3 regions of the Terribacillus jepli genome follow, and region 1 is predicted to be linked to each of the others. Evidence: riboswitches for the same ligand, from Rfam matches in the RefSeq annotation. Region 1 holds a riboswitch; each other region holds the start of a gene.
The links. Region 1 has a riboswitch for S-adenosylmethionine ahead of AB1K91_RS02830 (methionine ABC transporter ATP-binding protein). Riboswitches for the same ligand answer to the same signal wherever they lie in the genome.
Positions count from the first base shown of each region.

Region 1 (5,304 bases):
CTCGACGCCATCTTTGATCTTGATAAGACCTTCTTCTTGGAAGATGGATAGCACACGTCCTTGCTCGGCTACGTTACGACCCATGAGTACTTCTGTGCCATCTTTGATATCATCGATTTTCTTGATGTTTTTAGAGTAAACGCCCATTGGTTCCAAGTGAACACCGCCAAGGCTGATCAAATCATATCCAGTATCTGCATTGGAAGTCTCCAAGTAAGGGATATGCTGGAAGTAGTTAGCGTCCAGGTCGCCATTGGCCAAATCGTCGTTGGGAAGGACATAATCCTGATACTCTTCAATTTCAAGATCGACTCCTTCTTTTTCCAAAAGCGGTTTTGCTTCTTCAAGAATTTCTGCGTGTGGTGTGCTGGAAGCGCCCACTTTGATTGTTGTTGTTTCTTCATCGCCTGAGCCGCTATCGGAAGAACCGCAAGCTGCCAGGAATACCATGAAAACAGCCGATAAAATGACTAATAATGCCTTTTTCAATTGAATCCCTCTCCTTTATCGTTTATCTAATTTATTTGAAATCAAGTCTCCAATAAATTGGAAGACGAATACCACGATGACAATCAATAGCGTACAGATGAATACGACATCGAACTGCCGGCGCTGGAAACCGTAGAAGTAAGCGAAATCGCCTAATCCGCCTGCGCCGATCACACCAGCTACTGCTGTAGATCCGATAAGGGCGATCGCTGTTACCGTAATACCTGAGACAAGCGCCGGCATGGATTCTTTCAGCAATACCTTGAACATGATCGTACTGTTTTTCGCACCCATTGCCTTGGCAGCTTCAATTACCCCGTTGTCCACTTCTTTCAGCGCAATCTCCACAAGCCGCGCATAGAAAGGTGCAGACCCGATGATAAGTGCAGGCAATGCTGCCTCCGGTCCGCGGATCGTGCCGACGATAAAATCGGTGAATGGGAACAGCAGCAAAATCAGGATGATGAATGGAATGGCACGGAATACGTTGACTACCGCCGCCACGATCCAATAGACGATTTTGTTTTCCCACAGCTTCCCTTTACTAGTCAGATAAAGTAAAAGTCCAAGGATGATGCCGATGATGAAAGTACCGATCAAAGATAGGATCGTCATATAGAATGTCTCGTAGATGGCTGTGTTCAAATCTGCTATATCTACATTCGGAAACCATTTCTCAAACAAGTTCCTGCACCTCCGCTTTCACATTTGCACTGCGGATGAAGTCCAGTGCCTTCTCCACTTCCGCTTCACTGCCCACAAGCTGCAAAAACAGACTTCCGACTGCACCGGTTTGTGTCTGCAGTACATTCCCTTGAAGGATATTGATATCCACATCGAATTGTTTCGCAGTATGGCTGACAACTGTCTGGTTGACATTTTCGCCGGAGAAGGAAAGCTTCACGATCGTTCCTGACCCTTCTTTCAGCGCGGCCGCCGATAAGGATTCATATTGCTCACTTCCATCAAGCTGCTGAACAAAGCGCTTCGTGATCGCTTGCTGCGGATTTTGGAATACATGCGCTGCGTCGCCTGCTTCCACGACCTTGCCTGTATCCATTACGGCAACACGGTGGCAGATTTTGCGGATTACGTTCATTTCGTGCGTAATCATTACGATGGTCAAACCAAGCCGTTTGTTGATGTCTACCAGCAAATCAAGGATGCTATCTGTCGTTTCCGGGTCCAATGCTGATGTCGCTTCATCACATAGCAGCACTTTTGGATCGTTAGCGAGCGCTCTTGCAATGCCGACCCGCTGCTTCTGTCCGCCGCTTAATTGTGATGGATAGGCATTTTCGCGTCCTTTCAATCCGACCAGTTCAATCAATCGATCGACTTTGGTTTTTCTTTCTTTCTTTGGCACACCTGCTATCTCCAACGGAAAGGCGATGTTCTGGTGTACCGTACGGGACCACAGCAAATTGAAGTGCTGAAAAATCATCCCTATTTCTTGTCTGGCAAGTCGGAGTTCATTTTTATGCTGTTTGACGATGTCCTTGCCATTGATGATTATTTCACCGGCAGTCGGTTCTTCGAGACGGTTCAACAAGCGTACGAAGGTACTTTTACCAGCGCCGCTATACCCGATCACACCGAAAATCTCACCAGACTCTATCGTGAGGTCAAGCTGATCGACTGCTGTAATATTCTGTTTTTTTGTGCGATATATTTTGGAGAGGTTTTTGATGGTGATCAATATCCGCTCCTCCTTCCTCGTGTTGCTCTGCAAATATAAAAAAGCGTCTTTTTGTCATGAGAACAAAAAGACGCGGTTTTATGTGCGAAAATTGTTCTCTCATCTGTACAGGTTTCCCTGCAGGAATTGGCACCATACAGGAAAACCTGTGGTTGCCGGGCTTCATCGGGCCAGTCCCTCCGCCACTCTGGATAAGAGTTTTTATATATGATTGCTAAAAAGGAGTTTAGCACTAGTACAAAGTTCTGTCAACATATATTACAGTCTGGCTCCGGCTCCCAGAAACAAGAGAGCTTCCACAAGAAGAATATGCTGGTAATCCCCTTCCACAACTTGCCTGTTACATATACTGCGAAGCTGGACCTCGCCGGCAAGGAGCTGATGAAGTGTCTGTTCATCTGTACGAATATGCAAAAATCCATAAGGCTTTGAAGCTGGTGTCGTCAGACTGCTTCTATCAATATGCAAATCGAAATGGTCATCTTCCCATTCAATGAAGACCTTCAGCCGTTTGTCGTTGCATAAAGGCAACAGATCCTCCCTAGCTTCGATCTGTTGCTTGAGCTTTTTCAATTCTTCGATGATCATGCTCCATCCCCCCTTGCTTTGTATTTGGCTCCAAGTCACCAAATTTCCTGCAAGAAAAAACAGCTTTCCATTTGGAAAGCTGTTTATTCATCCAGCGTTTTCGCCAGCATATGCTGGACGGAATGAAACGCATATATTTTTTCCTGAACTTTTCCTTGTTTGAAGATAATGAGACAAGGGACGCTTTCAATCTGATATTCCTGCATGAAATCAGGAAATAGAGAGGCGTTCAGTTTATGATAATATTCCTGGCCCGTCACAGTCTCGACTGTCAGGAGCATTTTTTCGGCAAGCTGGCATGTGCCGCAAAACGGCGTGTGCACAAATATCCTTGCCTGTTCCTGCCCGATGACTCCCTGGACCTCTTTTTCGATGACGTTGATAATTCATCCCTTCTTTCTTCAGGCGAGGAAGAATGGATGCACCATGATGCTTCTGCTAAGCAAGGCCGTGGCCAATTCAGGTGCCGGGGTCGCCGCTACCTCTCGATAGGTTCTGTCTACGTAGATATGCTGGGCATGTGGAAGCTCTCGGGCCAGCTGTTTCCTCAGCTTATGCCCAGCACTGTCCTCATCCACCATGATATATACTTGCTTGTGATCCAAGTCATAGTCATACAACAGCTGTTCCAGCCGCTCGATGCCCAATGTACCATTGGTGCAGATGATCGTCACATCCTCATCGATGATTTTCTTAATCTGCTCTTTGTCCGAGCGCCCTTCCACGATAATGACCTTTTGTTCATCACCCATACTGGCATCACCTATTCTGATCGATATTTGATTGCTTCCTTGCCCGCGCTCCGAATGAAGGCAGCTTAGCAATAAAGCTTGCCATAGTATATGAAAGGAAACCGCTGCCCTTGCCAACAAGGGCAGCAAAAATTAATCCTCTTTGATTCTTCCTTCGTAATCCTCAACCGAAAGCAGGCTTTCATAAGCTGCTTCGTCGTCTGTTTCCACCACGATCATCCATGCTTTCTCGTATGGGGATTCATTCACGAATTCGGGACTGTCATCCAAATCTTCGTTCACAGCCACTACTTTACCGCTGATCGGAGCATACAGCTCGGATACTGTCTTGACAGATTCGACACTGCCAAATGGCTCGTCCGCTTTCAATTCATCACCAACGGATGGAAGTTCCACGAACACGATATCCCCGAGTTCATCCTGAGCGAAGTCGGTAATACCGATCCGGTACTGGTTGCCTTCTTCTTTTTTGATCCATTCATGTTCTTCCGTGTAACGTAGATCTTTCGGTAAGTTGCTCATTTTAATTCCTCCACCTATTTTCTACAAGAATAGCTAACATATTTACTATAAGAAATAATAGATAAAATTACCACCGATTCAGCTTATTTCGAAGCAGTTACAGCCTCATATGTTTCTTGCTTGAAACCGACGGCAGCAGTGTCCTCACCGATCAAAAGCGGACGCTTGATCAGCATACCGTTTTCAGACAGCCACGCCTTCGGCTGGTTATCATCTGCATCTTTGATTTTATCCTTATAGCCGCCCTCACGATAGACTTTCCCGCTCGTATTGAACAGTTTTGCAAGCGGCAGGCCGCTTTTATCCGCTGCTTCCTGAAGAACTTCAGGGCTTGGAGGGTTCTCGACGATATGTATTGCTTCATACGATACCTCATTCGCATCCAGCCATTTTTTTGCGTTTTTGCATGTACTGCAATTCGGGTACCAATAAAATCGGAACATGTTATCCCCTTCCTTTCCTACTGCTATTTTAGCATAGTCCTTTGCATCTTACGCACAGAATAAACCGATGGAACACGGGCACGATAGAAAAGAAAAAGGAGGGATCCCATGCCACCAGGAAACACAAACGATATCATGCTGCAGCCGCCGGAAATGATTTCTGAAAAAGACTTACTGTACTTGACCGATATGCTCAATTGGAATTTGAATGCAGCCAAGAAAGCACAGCATGCCGCCAGGGAAGTACAGCTTACAGATGCACAGGAAGCATTGCACACTGTCGGTCAGATGCATCAGCGCCATTATGATATGTTACTGGAACATTTACAGACGAAACCGCTTAATTAAGGGAGGAGGGAACGCTATGCCGCAGAACCAGAAGGTACAGAATCCGCAAACACCGGTACCGACGACACAGGATATGAATGATCGGGACCATGTGACTGATTTGCTTGCGACCGAAAAATATATGACAGCTTCATACAGCACTGCACTTAATGAAATGAGCAATCAATCGCTGTATGAAACAGTGGCTCGCATTTTCAAGGAATCACAGGATGCCCAGCGCAATTTGTATAATTTGATGTTCCAGCACGGCTGGTACAGCTTGGAACAAGCCCCGCAGCAGAAGGTGGAGCAAGCCTATCAGCAATTCAGCAACACACGCCAGGAACTTCCTTATATATGAGACAGATGGACAATCAGCTGCTGGTTGTCCTTTTTGTTTGAATCCAAAAAAATTATTGACGAATTGTGTACAAATCTGTAATATACTTGCATGTGCAACTATTTGAAAGGAGCAAAACATGGG
Region 1 covers NZ_JBFEGH010000002.1:90,527-95,830, forward strand. Annotated here, with positions in the region: gene AB1K91_RS02820 (MetQ/NlpA family ABC transporter substrate-binding protein) at 1-489, opposite strand, end outside; gene AB1K91_RS02825 (methionine ABC transporter permease) at 505-1,173, opposite strand; gene AB1K91_RS02830 (methionine ABC transporter ATP-binding protein) at 1,166-2,188, opposite strand; SAM riboswitch class I at 2,285-2,386, opposite strand; gene AB1K91_RS02835 (hypothetical protein) at 2,447-2,776, opposite strand; gene AB1K91_RS02840 (thioredoxin family protein) at 2,860-3,099, opposite strand; gene AB1K91_RS02845 (toprim domain-containing protein) at 3,178-3,528, opposite strand; gene gcvH (glycine cleavage system protein GcvH) at 3,661-4,050, opposite strand; gene AB1K91_RS02855 (arsenate reductase family protein) at 4,134-4,493, opposite strand; gene AB1K91_RS02860 (hypothetical protein) at 4,602-4,841, shown strand; gene AB1K91_RS02865 (spore coat protein) at 4,858-5,181, shown strand; gene AB1K91_RS02870 (MarR family winged helix-turn-helix transcriptional regulator) at 5,300-5,304, shown strand, end outside.

Region 2 (5,304 bases), on a different contig from region 1:
ACGAAGTATGTCATTACGGATGCAAATAATGAGAAGATCCTGGAAGATACTGCAGAAAGCTTATTAAAGCATGACCCCTCTCTTTTAGCTGCATTCTTTAAAACAAAACTCGCAGAGGACCCTTCTATAAAAACCATCGCGATGGGCATACCAGGAGCTGTGAACGGGGACGTGATAAGCTATATTCCGGATTATTCCCTATATGCAAATCAAAATATAAAAGCTATCTCGAATCTGCCGGTCGATATAACAATCGAAAACGACATGAATGCTGCAGTACTCGGATATCAAAAACGAAACGGACTATCCCTTGAAGCTTCCGTTGTGTACATATATATGGGTGCGAATGGACCAGGTGCCGGTATCCTGATCAATGGTGAATTAGTAAAGGGGCACACAATGTTCAGCGGGGAAATCTCATTCATTCCTTTAAATGATGATAGCAGAGTCATTACAAAAAGTGACTTTGACAAAGATGATGAAAAGTCCATCTCATTAGTTTCAAAATTGATCCAGACCATCAGTGCATTATTAAATCCTTCGCATATCGTTTTCCATCAAGGAGAGGCCAGTGAAGAATTCTTGAATAAGGCTTCTGAAAATTTAAAGAGATATTTTCCAAATGATCATCTGCCTGAGTTGTACATTAGTGATTGGGATAAAGATTATAAGGAAGGGCTTTGGGAGTTAGCGAAATTGAATTTAATACGTTTGGATATCAATTCTTAACTTCGTCAAGGCTTATATCGATGTTCGAAATTTCCAATGTAGTATACTCATAAAGTGACTCAATAATATTTTATCTAAAGGAGCAGCCATGAAAAACAAGATTGTTGCAGGTGTGCTTGGGATTTTATTGGGCAATTTAGGGATTCATAAGTTTTATCTGGGGGATATTGGGATGGGGATTGTGTACTTTTTATTTTCATGGACAGTCATTCCGGGTATCATTGGATTTATTGAAGGTCTTATATATTTATTTCAGTCGGATGAAGATTTCGATGCGAAGTATAACAGGTGAATCCTACAGACAACGGCCGCCGCAGAAGGGCAATTGCCGACTTTTTGATAGCATTTTTATCCGTGCCTGTTAGTGTAGGAGGAATAGGGGGATAAGTGGTTGAAAAGGTATATCGCATTCCTTTTAGCAGGTTTCTTCAGTGTGTTTTTTCTTGCTTTGTCTTTTTATGAGGGAAGTAATATTTTAGATGATCCGTTTGATTGGGAACACTCTACACCTTTTACCCATTTATTGATCGCTAATCCATCTTTCCCAACAGATATCGTTTTCTTGGATTACTTTGTATACGCTATAAAGTTCTATCCTTTTTATCCAATCCTGACCCTTATCAGCGGAGTTATGCTATTCGTTTTATCTCTGCCGATTATTAACCGAGATAAAAATTCTATAAGTATCCTGCTAGTGCTGTTGGGGATTTTGGGTATCAGTTTATCGGTTGCTTTCTTTTCGGCTCAAAGCTTAGGATCCGCTGTATACCGTCACTCTTTTTTATTCATGGGGCTATTCTTAACTATATATGGCGGCGTTTCAATCGCTAGAAATCGTCGTACAGCTTAATGGAAGAAGCCGCCTATACTCATAAGGCGGCTTCTTCCTTGTTTTAGGGAGTGTCGTAAAGGGAATAAAGGACGCTTTGCTCCTATGCCGATTGTTGGATGCAAGGACAAAAAAATTGTTATTATTTCAATGCATGATCAGCCAGCGTATAAACAACTGCATCATCCGTCGGAGGATTATGCAAACCTGCCCGTACATCCCGGAAGTGTCGCTGTAAAGGATTATTAGCAGATAAACTTCTGGCGCCAGCGATTCGCATGCAAAGATCAACAACATGATTCGCATTATTCGTGACTATGTGTTTTGCGGCTGCCAGATCTGGACTCATTGCGGATCTTTTTTCTGGGTAATCGATCCACTTCCTGGCGGTCGCATAAAGAACTTCCCTGGCATTGAAGAGAGCTAGTTCTATTTCACCGATTTTCCTTCTGACCTCCGGGACTTCCTTGATTGGACCAGGCAAGGAAGCAGGTCGTAATTCGGATGCAAACTGAATTGTATAATCTCTTGCAGCTGCAGCAATACCGAGATAAACAGCTGCGATTTGCAAGTACCAGCCTCTTGGAGTTACTGTACCTTTGTTTTCTTCCACAAGCAGCGCCTCTTGATCCACGAGTACATCATCCAATATGATGTCGTCACTCCTTGTGCCTCTCATCGCGATACTGTCCCAAGTTTCCTCCACAGCGACACCTTCCAAGGAATGATCAATCAAAAAGAAGCCTTTGTTGCCGGAAGGGTGAATCGTCGCCGTGACAATGCTATAGTCCAATGCTGCAGCTATCGAAGCAAAGGATTTGCGTCCATTGATTTTCCATTTTGTTCCTTCCGAACTTGCGATAGTGGTAGGAGCCGCTCCTCTTGAAGGGCTGCCGGTAGCGTTTTCCGTCTGTGCTAAATTCAGCAGAATCTTATCGTGCACGATTTTATAGCTTAGATCTTGAAAGCTATGTTCATCCCACTTCCGGTTTTCGGCATTTTCCAAAATGACACCAAGCTGCCAGCCGAATGACAGGGCTGTTGCAGCATCTCCTTGGGCAAGTATTTCTTGGATCTGTAAGTACTCTGAGAGATTCAATCCTTTGCCGCCATATTCTGGAGGGACAGTCAATGACAAAAAGTTGCTTTCTTTTAAAGCTTGGAAGTTTTCGTACGGAAATTCACCGGTTGAATCAGTATGGGCGGCACGTTCTTTAAACATTGCAGCTAATTTTATTGCTTGCTGTTTCACTTGATCGAACAATTCAGTTTTTTCGGCAGTCTCTCGCATCTTCATTCTCCTCATCCAATAAAATAAAAAACCTCTTTCTAAGAGAAAGAGGATACGTTTATGTACATATTCTCTCTCATCTCTCAGACATATCTGTCTGCTGGAATTAGCACCTTGCTTTGTTAAAGCGGTTGCTGCAGGGTCGCAGGACCAGTTCCTACCCTGACTCTAGATAAGTGATTCATTAGGTTGTCGGCATAAATATAAATCATTAAACAGAATGTTGTCAATTATCAAATTAGTTTCAAAAACTCGATTGACAGGTAGAGGACTGTCCTGTATATTGAGCTTTAATTCAATAAGCATTTCTTATCCAGAGAGGTGGAGGGACTGGCCCTTTGAAGCCTCGGCAACAGACTGCTGCAGTACTGTGCCAATTCCAGCAAGCTACTAGCTTGAAAGATGAGAAGAGAGTGGACGTTGTACGCCTGCGTCGGCTCAGCCAGACCTCTTCTTATCCGAGAAGGGGTCTTTTATTTGTAAAAATGGAGGGATAAAAAGTGGGAAAACAAATCATTCTGAATGCATTTGATATGAATAGTGCGATGCACAATTCGCATGGGTTATGGAAGCACCCAGAGAGTAAGCGGCATCGGCAATATAAGGATTTGGATTATTGGATTGATCTGGCGAAGCTATTGGAGCGCGGCAAGTTCGATGCGATTTTCTTTGCAGATGTTCTGGGTGTATACGATGTCTATCGTAATAGTAAAGCTCCTTCTATACGGGACGGCCTGCAGGTTCCGTTGAACGACCCTGCTTTATTGGTTTCAGCGATGGCCAGTGTCACAGAGAATTTAGGTTTCGCGGTCACGGTAAGCACTACATATGAACCGCCATTTGGGAATGCTCGGCGTTTTTCCACATTGGATCATCTGACAAAGGGGAGAGTTGCTTGGAATGTCGTGACCTCGTATCTTCCAAACGCTGCCCGCAATTTTGGTTTGACCGACATGATCAAGCACGATGAGCGGTATGGGATTGCCGATGAATTCTTAGACGTTTCTTATAAGCTATGGGAAAGGAGCTGGGAGGAAGATGCAGTTGTGGAAGATCAGGAAAACCAAGTATTAATAGACCCTGAAAAGGTACATGAAATACATCATGAGGGTCATTATTTCCAAGTCGAGGGACCGCATTTGAGTGAGCCTTCTCCGCAACGGACTCCGGTAATCTATCAAGCAGGTACATCTGAGCGCGGACGGGAATTTGCTTCCAAGCATGCGGAATGTGTATTCGTGGGAGGTCCTACCCCAGATCGCATCCGTTATTATGCAGATGATATAAGGGAGAGGGCTGCTAAGCATGGACGGAATCCAGATCATCTGAAAATCTTCTCCTTCCTAAGCGTTATTGTAGCGAAAACAACAGAAGAAGCGCAGCACAAGTACCAGGAATACACGAGTCATTGGAGCTCTGATGCAGCCAAGGCGCAATTTGGTGCAAGCGGCTATGATATTGCTGAATACGAAGAACTAGATCCTGACGAGCCGTTTACATACGGCAAATCAACAGAAGGAGGTCACTATAAGGCAGCCTCGTTGACGAAAGATGCATCCAGGCAACTGACAGTAGGAGAAGCATTAAAGCGATTTGATACACCTGATGAGAGTTTGATAGTAGGGAATCCGGTAGAGGTGGCAGATGCAATTCAGCTTCAATTCGAAGAGTCAGGAGTGGACGGGTTTAATTTGAATCATCTTGTTACACCAGGGGATCTGGAGTCCTTTATTGATCTGGTTATTCCGATTCTTCAAGAACGCGGACTATATAAACAATCCTATAAACCAGGAACATTGAGAGAGAAATTGTTTGACTATGAATCAAGCAGACTGCCGTCTGGACATCCTGCAAGTAACTACAGAGCACTGAAAATACCGATAGGAGAGGGAGATGAAAGGTGATAAAACTGGAGAACATTACAAAGAAGTACAGCAGCAAGGGCAAGCAAATCATTGGTGTTGACGATGTGACACTAACCGTCGAAGCTGGTGAAGTATTTGGAATTGTTGGGTACAGCGGTGCTGGCAAGAGTACACTGCTGCGGTGCATTAATTTATTGGAAAAGCCAACGTCTGGAAAAGTCTTTGTCGACGGAGTTGATTTGCACGAGTTGTCACCAAAGGATCTGCGGAAAGCCAGACAGTCGATCGGGATGATTTTTCAAGGTTTTCATCTCGTCTCATCAAAGACGGTATTTGAAAATGTGGCATTTGCATTACGAGCTGCAGGAGCAGACAAAAAGCAGATCAAGCAGCGAGTAGAAGAGCTGCTTGCCCTGGTGGGGCTGGAGGATCGAAAGGATCAGTATCCAGCGCAGCTTAGCGGCGGTCAGAAGCAGCGGGTCAGTATTGCTCGTGCGCTTGCGAATCAGCCAAAAATTCTTTTGTGCGACGAAGCAACTTCGGCATTGGATCCTGGTACGACAAAATCAATTTTATCTTTACTAAAGAAA
Region 2 covers NZ_JBFEGH010000006.1:16,796-22,099, forward strand. Annotated here, with positions in the region: gene AB1K91_RS08325 (ROK family transcriptional regulator) at 1-729, shown strand, start outside; gene AB1K91_RS08330 (TM2 domain-containing protein) at 818-1,021, shown strand; gene AB1K91_RS08335 (DUF4306 domain-containing protein) at 1,121-1,579, shown strand; gene AB1K91_RS08340 (acyl-CoA dehydrogenase family protein) at 1,701-2,849, opposite strand; SAM riboswitch class I at 2,923-3,028, opposite strand; SAM riboswitch class I at 3,156-3,258, shown strand; gene AB1K91_RS08345 (LLM class flavin-dependent oxidoreductase) at 3,350-4,753, shown strand; gene AB1K91_RS08350 (methionine ABC transporter ATP-binding protein) at 4,750-5,304, shown strand, end outside.
Region 2: it holds a riboswitch for S-adenosylmethionine, as region 1 does, so the genes downstream of both, AB1K91_RS08345 (LLM class flavin-dependent oxidoreductase) here and AB1K91_RS02830 (methionine ABC transporter ATP-binding protein) in region 1, are expected to answer to the same signal.

Region 3 (5,304 bases), on a different contig from region 1:
AGCGATCTAGCCTGGTTCGATGGGTCATCCGGAATAGCCACTTTATCGCCTTCCTTCAGCTCATCCAGGCTATCGATTTTCTCCGAATAAGCTCCGATTGGGGCTATTACCGTGGAGCCGATCGGTACAATCGTATCACCGTTTTCTTTAGCATATTGACTTAGGAAAGCGATATGCTGAAAAGAGTTCATGTCTATTTCTCCGTTCGCCAATGCTTGGTTCGGCAAAGTATAATCCGAGAATTCAACTAGTTCAATATTGATACCCTCTTCCTTTGCTTTCTCCTTCAAGATCGGCCACTGATCGCCGTCCGACCCAGTGACACCTATTTTTACTGTTTGGCTTCCGTCTGCAGAACTGCTCCCGCAAGCTGCAAGAATGAATACAAAAGCGAAGGAAATAATTCCAAGCAGTGCTTTTTTCATTTTCTTCATCTCCTTAATATTTTTCTTGATAGTGTATTGCCGATCCACTGGGCAAGCTGGACAAGCACTATTAAAATAACGACGGTGACAACCATGACGCTTGTATCGAATCTTTGATATCCATAAGTCATCGCCACATGTCCAAGGCCTCCTCCGCCAACAGTCCCAGCCATCGCGGAGAAATCAATCAAGCTGATGGTAATGAACGTCAAACCAAGTACAAGCGGCCCTAATGCTTCTGGAATCAAGATGGTATAAATAATTTGAATCGGACTGGCACCCATCGCTTTCGCAGCCTCGATGACACCGGGATCGATACTGATGAAATTATTTTCGACAACACGTGCAATGCTGAAAGCTGCCGCAATGCTCATTGGGAAAATTGCAGCCCATGTACCGATCGTCGTACCTACCACCTCTCTAGTCAGCGGACTGATCGCCACTAAAAAGATGATGAATGGAATCGGCCGAATGATATTGATCAAGAAATTAATGATTTGAAACAAAAAGGCATTTTCCATAATATTCCCTTTACGTGTAACAAAAAGTAAAAGTCCGATAATGATGCCGAATATAGATCCTATCACCAAGGTGACAGCCACCATCAGGATCGTCTGGCCAGTCGCTTCGACAATACGCGGCCAGAATGTCTGCCAATCTACGCCCATGCCACTTCCACCTCCTCGATTTGAACAATGTCATTCAATTCCTTCACCGCCCTGGCTGTTTTTTCTTCCACACCTTCAAAGCTCACAAGCAAATTACCGTAGAATTTTGCTTGAATCTCCTGAACGGAACCATATACGATATTCACGTCTATATCATGTTTCCGCGTTATCCGGGATAAGACAGGATCGCTCGCCACCTCTCCTTTGAAAATGATGCGGTACAGCTTTTCCCCTCCTTTATGACGCCACTCCTCCAATAAGGATGGGGACGGCAGATCCTGCTGGATGGAACGGATGAAACGCCTTGTCGTCGGATGAACGGGACTTGTGAAGGTATCAAATACACCGCCTGTTTCAATGACTTCTCCATCCTCCATGACAGCAACCTTGTCACAGATTGCCTGGATCACATGCATTTCGTGGGTTATCAGCAGAATCGTAATACCCAATTCCTTGTTCACTTTTTTTAGCAGCCGAAGAATATCCCCAGTCGTATCGGGATCGAGTGCCGAGGTTGCTTCATCACAGATCAGAATATCTGGTGAAGTAGCCAATGCCCTGGCGATACCCACTCGCTGCTTCTGACCTCCCGACAACTGCTCCGGATAATTCTTCGCTTTATCCGAAAGACCGACGAACCGCAACAGTTCATCCACCCTTTCTTTTATTTTTTGTCGCGGCATTTTTGCCAGTTTCAAAGGATAAGCTATATTTCCAGCGACAGTGCGCGAGGTTAGCAGATTGAAATTTTGAAAAATCATCCCGATTCCCCTGCGCACCTTCCGCACTTCTCTCGGAGAAAGTTTGGCTAAGTCGACTCCCTGTACCTCAACACCTCCAGCAGTAGGATTTTCCAGCACATTGACCAATCTCAGCAATGTACTCTTACCGGCTCCGCTAAAGCCGATGATACCGAAGATCTCCCCCTGCTCTATCGTCAGGTTCACATTTCGAACAGCATGTACTTCCCGTTTGCCAATTGTGAAGGTCTTTGATACATTCCTGAACGTAATCATTACTATTCCTCCCTTGCTACACAAAAAGCCCTCTTTTTCCTTATCCAGAAAAAGAGGGCTTCCATATGAAACTTCCTCATTCTCATCTTCCAAACACAGCTGTGTTTGCAGGAATTGGCACGGTATTTGTAATAAACCCGTTGCCGAGACGTCATAGGGCCTGATCCCTCGATCTCTCTGGATAAGAATAAATCAAGTATGTAGTTGTTAGATTTGATTACCATGTTATGGGTTTTCCAATTGAATGTCAATCTATTTTTTAAAATAATCATTCTCTTCCGAAATGGCTTCTAAACGAAACAAAAAGGTCAAATACGCACGAATGTTGCACTTATTTGTACTTTTCAACTGCAGCCTTCTCTCCTGGTGGTTTAAAACAACAACCAGGATATACGCGTAATCATGGCGTTTTTCCTATACACTGAAATACTCCGCCAAGCTCTTTCTTGCTGGAACGCTGCAGCTCGAATCAAGTACCACCCCATTAGTTAAAAACGGCATAATCAGCCGTTTTCACAACGTCACCTATTTATCATCTATCACGATATAAGCTGCTTTCACAGGACCATGGACCCCTACAACCAAGTTCATTTCAATATCAGCCGAGTTGCTTGGACCGGTGATGAAGTTGATACAGGAAGCGATGGATTCCCCTTTTTGTACTTGTTTGGATATTTGCTGCGCTGCCTGGGTCATGCGAGGGACAATGGTGCTTTTCGGTATAAGTGCGATATATTTATTTGGCAGCAAACTCACCGTGCGGCCTTTGCCTTCCCCTGAAAAGAGTACAACCGTCCCTGACTCCGCAAGCGTGATGTCGCTGAATGTAATCCCGATATTGGCTTTTTCCACAATACTGATATTGTCATAGCCGATGGAAGGGTTCCATTCATGTACATCGATCCCTTGTTTCGGCCACGATTGAAGCTTTTCTCGCAAACCGAATGCCTCGTAGCGAGGATCCTGCCAAATGGCCAGTGGGCCGCCGCCATAGACAGCCACGGTTTCTGCCAATACATTCGGCAAAGCAGCCGCATCAGTCTCAATCAGCTCGGTGTGGATAAGCCGGCATTGATCGCGGAGTATATCCACTAGTTCATCCTGGGTTTTATCAGTCAGTGTTTTATCTTGCGGACGATAATTCCAATTCCGTTCCGGCCGCTCTGTCAGCACCTTTGTGCGGCTTAGACGACTGGCGACATTTGCAAGGAATGCTTCCCTATTCTGTATCAAGCTTTGCCACTCTCCTTTTGATGCTGCTTGAACCAATCGCGGAAACGCTCTTTGTTCGGAGCCGGAAAATCTCGGATTTCGGTCCAAGCCTTCAACGGACCTGGTCCTTTTGAAATGGTCTCATCCTTTGTAAAAGGCTTCATGACCGAGCTTGCCATCTTTGATCCAGCTGCATAAAGCGGGTTGGATGAAGCTCCTATCCCGAATGCTTTCATCGCCATCTTCTCCGAAATAGGTGCCCGTCCTTCCTTTTCCACAATCACTTGTCGATGACGATGAAGCAGCTGATGCAATGGGATTTTTACCGGACAAGCATCCGTACAAGCCGCACACAGTGTCGAAGCATACGGCAGCTCTTTAAAATCATCATATCCACCCAACAGCGGAGTCAGCACGGCTCCGATCGGGCCAGGATAAATCGAATTATAGGAATGTCCGCCGATGTGGCGGTAAACCGGGCAAACGTTGATACAAGCTGCACAACGGATACATTGGAGGACAGATTGGAATTCGGTTCCAAGAATCCCGGAACGCCCATTATCAACGATGACTAAATGGAACTCGGATGGTCCATCCACTTCCCCTGCAGTCCGCGGACCTGTCAAAGCGGTAATGTAGCTCGTCAGCTTTTGCCCGACAGCACTCCTTGTCAACAGTCCTACAAGCACCTCAAATTCTTCAAATGTCGGTACGATCCGCTCCATCCCCATGACACAGATTTGTGTATCCGGTAAATCGGATACCATACCAGCGTTTCCTTCATTCGTCACCAAACCGACGGAACCTGATTCGGCAATGGCAAAATTGCATCCTGTAATGCCGATGTCGGCCTGCAGGAATTCCTGACGGAGCTTTTCCCTTGCATGCAGAGCCAGTTCCTCTGGCTTGGAAGTCAGTTTGTATTCCAGCTTCTCGGTAAAGACATCTTTGATTTGCTCTTTATTTTTATGGAGTGCCGGTGTAACGATATGCGAAGGCGGATCATGATCATCCAGCTGCAGGATATATTCGCCAAGGTCTGTCTCGATGACATCACAGCCTTCCTGCTCCAATACAGCATTCAAGCCGATTTCTTCTGTAACCATCGACTTGGCCTTCAAAATCTTCTTGGCCCGTTTCTCTTTCACGATATCTTTCACATAGTCATTCGCTTCTTCTGCAGTGGCGGCAAAAAATACATGACCGCCTCGTTTTTGCAGATTCTCGGAAAGCTCCTGCAAATAGTAGTCCAAATGATCAAGTGTGTGCTGACGTATCTCTTCCCCGTGAGATCGCCATTCTTCCCAGTTCCCGAGTTCTTCCGCTGCATCCAGTCTTCTCGTCCGAAGACGCTCCTGAGCCCCGGCAACTGCCCCGCGCATGAATGTGTCTTCCATTTGCTTATTCACATTATCCTTGAACTTCTCATTCCCTATCTTCATCGCCATGGTTGTTCCCCCTTACCGACTGTTTAGCACTTCAGCGATATGCATCACTTTGACTGGTTTGCCGCGCCGCTGCATTCTGCCTCCGATGTTCATCAGACAGCCGCCATCCGCCCCAATCAGATAGCTGGCTTTCGTTTCGGTTACTGAATCCACTTTCTCATCAACCATCTGCTCAGAGATATTACCCATCTTCACAGAAAACGTCCCGCCGAATCCGCAGCAATTCTGCGCATTCGGAAGCGGTTGCATTTCCAATCCCTCTACATGCGAAAGCAGCTTCATCGGTGCATCCTTCACTCCAAGCAGCCGTGTCATATGGCAGGATGGGTGATAAGTGGCTATCCCCTCAAGCTTCGCCCCGACATCCTCTATTTTCAAAACATCCACAATAAACTCTGTCAGTTCATATGTCTTTTCGGCCAGTCGCTCTGCACGCGGACGCCATTCGGGATCATCCTGGAAAACATGCTGATAATCCTTGAACATTGTGGCACAGGATCCTGACGGAGTGACAATCACCTCGGCATCCTCGAAT
Region 3 covers NZ_JBFEGH010000001.1:454,129-459,432, reverse strand. Annotated here, with positions in the region: gene AB1K91_RS02275 (MetQ/NlpA family ABC transporter substrate-binding protein) at 1-425, opposite strand, end outside; gene AB1K91_RS02270 (methionine ABC transporter permease) at 431-1,093, opposite strand; gene AB1K91_RS02265 (methionine ABC transporter ATP-binding protein) at 1,084-2,109, opposite strand; SAM riboswitch class I at 2,189-2,297, opposite strand; gene AB1K91_RS02260 (LutC/YkgG family protein) at 2,635-3,342, opposite strand; gene AB1K91_RS02255 (LutB/LldF family L-lactate oxidation iron-sulfur protein) at 3,339-4,769, opposite strand; gene AB1K91_RS02250 ((Fe-S)-binding protein) at 4,782-5,304, opposite strand, start outside.
Region 3: it holds a riboswitch for S-adenosylmethionine, as region 1 does, so the genes downstream of both, AB1K91_RS02265 (methionine ABC transporter ATP-binding protein) here and AB1K91_RS02830 (methionine ABC transporter ATP-binding protein) in region 1, are expected to answer to the same signal.